Linked DNA regions of Pseudorhizobium banfieldiae. The protein of the gene in region 1 binds, or shares a complex with, the protein of each later gene. Links are inferred from orthologs where the notes say so. Each region holds a gene or a part of one and is shown in the gene's direction. Other genes may lie near its edges.

What was found.
Region 2: the proteins of accB (region 1) and accD are in contact, whole or in part, in a solved structure (PDB 8UXZ), measured with the Escherichia coli proteins. The link is inferred for Pseudorhizobium banfieldiae from one-to-one orthologs.

Annotation. Positions count from the first base shown.
Region 1 is NZ_FO082820.1:1,320,284-1,323,483, reverse strand. What follows is about bases 109-3,049. They hold accB (acetyl-CoA carboxylase biotin carboxyl carrier protein), read left to right. Parts: upstream 109-1,312; coding sequence 1,313-1,786; downstream 1,787-3,049. Other genes in these bases: accC (acetyl-CoA carboxylase biotin carboxylase subunit), read left to right, coding at 1,795-3,049; aroQ (type II 3-dehydroquinate dehydratase), read left to right, coding at 848-1,285; NT26_RS06385 (DsbA family protein), read left to right, coding at 109-730. In the rest of the region: more of NT26_RS06385, read left to right, coding at 1-108; more of accC, read left to right, coding at 3,050-3,141; aat (leucyl/phenylalanyl-tRNA--protein transferase), read left to right, coding at 3,149-3,200. UniProt on the Escherichia coli protein: This protein is a component of the acetyl coenzyme A carboxylase complex; first, biotin carboxylase catalyzes the carboxylation of the carrier protein and then the transcarboxylase transfers the carboxyl group to form malonyl-CoA.
Region 2 is NZ_FO082820.1:3,793,303-3,796,041, forward strand. It holds accD (acetyl-CoA carboxylase, carboxyltransferase subunit beta), read left to right. Parts: upstream 1-785; coding sequence 786-1,694; downstream 1,695-2,739. Other genes in the region: trpA (tryptophan synthase subunit alpha), read left to right, coding at 1-747; NT26_RS18360 (bifunctional folylpolyglutamate synthase/dihydrofolate synthase), read left to right, coding at 1,721-2,739.

The DNA of each region.
Region 1 (3,200 bases):
CGGTTCGATGCTGATGACCGCATTGTGGCTGACACCGGCGCTCGCTCTCGAGGAGGATGAGAAGAAGGAGATGGGGCAGTTCATCCGCGAGTATCTGCTTGAAAATCCGGAAGTCATGCTCGAGGTTCAGGCTGCCCTTGAGGCGAAGCAGCAATCGCAGCGCCTGGAGCAGGCTGGCCAGGCGGTTGCCGCCAATCACGACGCGATCTTCAATTCGGAGGACGATATTGCGCTTGGCAATCCCGATGGCGACGTCACCGTCGTGGAGTTCTTTGATTATAACTGCGGCTACTGCAAGCGGGCTATGGCAGACATGGAAAAGGTCCTTGCTACAGATCCAAAGGTCCGATTCGTTCTGAAGGAACTGCCGATCCTCGGGGCGGATTCGCTCGATGCGCATCGTGTCTCCAATGCCGTACGTCTCATCGCTCCTGAAAAATACGGCGAATTCCACCGTGCTCTGCTTGGCAGCACCGGCACGGCCACAGAGGAAAGCGCCATCAAGGTCGCGGCAGCCCTCGGGATCAGTGAAGCGGACATCCGTAAGTCGATGGCAGAGAACCCCAATGACCAACTCGTTCGCGATGCCTACACACTGGCCACCAACCTCGGGGTGACGGGTACGCCGACCTACATTGTGGGCAATGAGGCCCTGTTCGGGGCCGTTGGCGACGATGCGCTCCAGGAGAAGATCGCCAACGTCCGCGCCTGCGGAAAAAGCACCTGCTAGCCTCCAATTGCAGAACCGATGCACACAGGGAAGCCGGGCGTTTCAGGCCGCGGGGGCTTTTCCTCGCGAGTCTTGGGAGCTATAGGTGGCGCTCAATTCTGATGGAACATCGAAAAGATGAGCAAGACGGTCTTTGTCCTCAACGGGCCTAATCTCAACATGCTCGGCAAGCGCGAACCCGGCATCTATGGCGGCAAGACGCTGAAGGACGTGGAAGCCGACTGCATTTCCGCTTGCCGCGAGCTTGGACTGGACGTGGACTTCCGTCAGAGCAACCACGAGGGCGATCTAGTCAGTTGGCTGCATGAGGCGGGCGAACACTCGGTCGGCGTGGCGATCAACGCCGGCGCCTATACCCACACGTCGGTTGCCTTGCACGATGCCATCAAGGCAATAACGGTGCCCGTGATAGAAGTGCACATTTCCAACGTTCATGCGCGCGAGGAATTCCGTCATCACTCGAGGATCGCGCCGGCATGCAAGGGCGTGATCTGCGGCTTCGGCCCGACCAGCTACATCCTGGCGCTGCACGCCTTGAAAAGCATCACTGACTGACAAGATAACAGAACAATAGGAATTGCCATGTCTGAGAAGAAGAACGGTATCGACAAGGGATTGATCCGCGATCTCGCGAACATCCTCAACGACACCGACCTCACCGAGATCGAAGTCGAGCAGGACGATCTGCGCATCCGTGTCTCCCGCGCATCGGCAACGCATTACGTTCAGGCGCCGATCGCCCACCACGCCCCTGCTCCCGCAGCAGCGCCCGCCGCGGCCGCCGCAGCGCCGGCAGCGGCAGCGCCAGCCGCCCGTGACAACAGCAACGCGGTCATGGCCCCCATGGTCGGCACCGTCTACCTCTCCCCGGCCCCGGGTTCCCGCCCGTTCATCGAAGTCGGTGCGACGGTCAAGGAAGGGCAGACCCTTCTCATCATCGAAGCGATGAAGACCATGAACCAGATTCCCGCCCCGCGCTCCGGCAAGGTGACGGAAATTCTGATCAACGATGCGCAACCGGTCGAATACGGCGAGCCGCTCGTCGTCATCGAATAGGACCGCCAATGATCTCGAAAATCCTCATAGCCAATCGCGGCGAGATTGCGCTTCGCGTCCTGCGCGCGTGCAAGGAACTCGGCATCGCGACCGTCGCAGTCCATTCGACTGCGGACGCCGATGCCATGCATGTACGGCTGGCCGACGAGAGCGTCTGCATCGGCCCAGCGCCGTCGCGTGACAGCTATCTCAACATCCACCAGATCGTCGCGGCCTGCGAAATCACCGGCGCGGACGCCGTTCACCCAGGCTACGGCTTCCTGTCGGAGAACGCCAAGTTCGCCGATATCCTCGAGGCGCATGGCATAACCTTCATCGGACCGACGGCCGAGCATATCCGGCTGATGGGTGACAAGATCACCGCCAAGCAGACGGCAGTCGAACTGGGAATTCCCGTCGTTCCCGGATCGGATGGCGAGGTGACATCGGAGAACGTGCTGGAGACGGCGCGCAAGATCGGGTTTCCGGTGCTGATCAAGGCTACGGCTGGCGGCGGCGGCCGCGGCATGAAGGTGGCCAAGACGGAGGACGATCTTCAGGAGGCCTTCGATACGGCACGCTCGGAAGCCGCAGCCGCTTTCGGTAATCCGGCCGTCTACATGGAGAAGTATCTCGGCAAGCCGCGGCACATCGAAGTGCAGGTCGTTGGTGACGGGGAAGGCAATGCCATCCATCTCGGCGAACGCGACTGCTCGCTGCAGCGCCGCCACCAGAAGGTCTGGGAAGAGGCAAATTCCCCTGCCCTCAACGTCGAGCAGCGGATGAAGATCGGCCAGATCTGCGCCGACGCCATGAAGAAGATGAAATACCGGGGCGCCGGGACCGTCGAGTTCCTCTACGAAAACGGCGAATTCTACTTCATCGAGATGAACACGCGTCTTCAGGTCGAGCATCCGATCACCGAGGCGATCACCAACATCGATCTGGTTCACGAGCAGATTCGTGTCGCTTCCGGTGCCGGCCTTTCGGTGACCCAGGATGAGATAACCTTCTCGGGCCACGCCATCGAGTGCCGCATCAATGCCGAGGATCCGCGCACCTTCGTGCCGTCGCCCGGCACTATCACGCATTTCCACGCCCCCGGTGGGCTCGGCGTGCGCGTCGACTCGGGTGCCTATGCCGGATACAAAATCCCGCCCTATTACGACAGCCTCATCGGCAAGCTTATCGTGCACGGCCGTACCCGGGTGGAGTGCATGATGCGTCTGCGCCGGGTTCTCGACGAGTTTGTCGTGGACGGCGTGAAGACGACCCTCCCCCTTTTCCAGGATCTGGTGTCCAATCAGGATATCGCCAACGGCGACTATGATATCCATTGGCTGGAACACTATCTGGCGCATCACAAGGCGCATTAGGAGGGACATGGTCGGGCGGCGCGGCAGATATTATCCGGCAATCACACCGGATATCCTTC
Region 2 (2,739 bases), 2.5 Mb from region 1 along the record:
GATACGTCGCTGGCGATCATGAAGGCGCTGCCGGCGGCCGGGGCCGACGTGATCGAACTCGGCGCGCCATTCTCCGATCCGATGGCCGATGGCCCGGCGATCCAGCTGGCCGGCCAGCGGGCGCTCAAGAATGGCCATTCTCTGAAGAAAACGCTGCAGATGGCCCGCGATTTCCGCAAAAACGACAATACGACGCCGATCGTCATCATGGGCTACTACAACCCCATCTACATCTACGGCGTCGACCGCTTCCTGGAAGACGCGCTGGAGGCGGGGATCGACGGTCTTATCGTCGTGGACCTTCCGGCGGAAATGGACGATGAGCTCTGCATCCCGGCGCGCAAGAAGGACATCAACTTCATTCGCCTGACGACACCGACCACCGACGACCGGCGCCTTCCGAAGGTGCTGACCAACACCTCCGGCTTCGTCTACTATGTCTCGATGACCGGGATTACCGGCTCTGCTCTGCCTGATCCGTCGAAGATTGCGGGTGCCGTCCAGCGTATCAAGAAGTCCACCGACCTGCCGGTCTGCGTCGGATTCGGCGTCAAGACAGCCGAGCATGCGCGGCTGATCGGTGCCTCGGCGGATGGCGTCGTGGTCGGTACGGCGATCGTCAACCAGGTCGCCACGTCGCTCGACAAGGATGGCCGGGCGAGTGCCGACACGGTGGAATCGGTAACCACCTTTGTTCGCGGCCTTGCAACCGGCGTGCGGTCAGCGCGACTTGTCGCCGCCGAATAGTTTCCCACATAGGGCGCAGTTTATCAGGAGTAAGCCACGTGAACTGGATCACCAACTACGTCCGGCCGCGGATCAATTCCATGCTTGGCCGCCGTGAGGTTCCGGACAACCTCTGGATCAAGTGCCCGGAAACGGGTGAGATGGTCTTTCACAAGGACCTGGAAGAGAACAAGTGGGTTATCCCCGCTTCCGGCTATCACATGAAGATGCCGGCCAAGGCGCGCCTGACGGACCTCTTCGATGGCGGCGTCTTCGAATCGCTTCCCCAGCCCAAGGTTGCCCAGGATCCGCTGAAGTTCCGCGACTCAAAGAAGTACATCGACCGTCTGAAGGACAGCCGCCTGAAGACCGAGCAGGAGGACACAATCCTCGCCGGCCTCGGCCAGGTGCGCGGCGTGAAGCTTGTCGCGGTGGTTCACGAGTTCAACTTCATCGGCGGTTCGCTAGGCATGGCAGCGGGCGAGGCGATTGTGAAGGCGTGCGAGCGTGCAGTCGCTGAAAAATGCCCGCTGGTGATCTTCCCGGCCTCCGGCGGCGCCCGCATGCAGGAAGGCATCCTGTCGCTGATGCAGCTGCCGCGGACCACAGTCGCGGTCGACATGCTGAAGGAAGCCGGCCTGCCTTACATAGTCGTGCTGACCAACCCCACCACCGGTGGCGTCACTGCATCCTACGCCATGCTCGGCGACATCCATATTGCCGAGCCGGGTGCCGAAATCGGCTTTGCCGGCAAGCGCGTCATCGAGCAGACGCTCCGCGAAAAGCTGCCGGAGGGCTTCCAGACGGCCGAATACCTGCTGGAGCACGGCATGGTAGACATGGTCGTCAACCGCCATGATCTGCCGGATACGCTTGCCACGCTTCTGAAGATCCTGATGAAGACGCCCGCAGCCAACGATGATTCGGCTGAAGTCCTGGCGCTTGCCCCCGTGGCAGCGAGCGCCTGAGTCCATAGAGACGCTGGATCGGCGGGATGAGTGCAATGAATATTCCCGCCGTCAGCGCGGCCGAGCAGGAGATCGAGAAGCTGATGGCCCTTCACCCGAAGGGTTTCGACCTGTCGCTGGACAGGATCAGGCGGCTTCTGGAGGCGCTGGATAGCCCGCACCGCAAGCTGCCGCCGGTGATCCATATCGCTGGAACGAACGGCAAGGGTTCAGCAACGGCCTTCTGCTCCGCGCTGCTGGAGGCGGTCGGTCTTGCCGTCCATGTCCACACCTCTCCGCACCTCGTCAACTGGCATGAGCGCTATCGAATCGGCGTCAAGGGCGGCCGGTCGCGAATCGTCGAAGACGACATGTTCGCCGAAGCCCTGCGGCGGGTGGCGGCCGCCAATGCCGGCCAGACCATCACCGTTTTTGAGATTCTGACCGCGGTGACCTTCCTGCTCTTCTCCGAGCAACCGGCCGATGCCGTCATTCTCGAAGTTGGTCTCGGCGGTCGCTTCGACGCCACCAACGTCGTCGAGAGACCGGCGGTTTCGGTGATCATGCCCATCTCTCTCGATCATCAACCCTATCTGGGAGATCGGGTCGAACTCATCGCTGCGGAGAAGGCCGGCATCATGAAGCGCGGCTGTCCGGTCGTGATCGGCAAACAGGAATACAGCCCGGCGCTGGACGTGCTGGTCGAGAGCGCCGAACGGCTTTCCTGTCCCATGGCTGTCTACGGGCAGGACTTCTCAGCCCATGAAGAGTTCGGTCGCCTGATCTACCAGGATGAGTTTGGTCTCGCCGACCTGCCGCTGCCGCGGTTGCCGGGGCGCCATCAGATCGCCAATGCAGCAGCCGCCATTCGCGCGGTAAAGGCAGCTGGTTTTGCACTGACGGATGCGATGATCGAGAAGGCCATGGCGACTGTCGAGTGGCCGGGCCGCCTGCAAAGGCTCACAGAAGGCCGCCTCCTGGAACTGGCGCCGAAGGATGCGGAAATCTGGGTTGATGGTGGCCATAACCCCGGTGCCGGCGAGGTCATCGCCGAGGCGATGGCAGG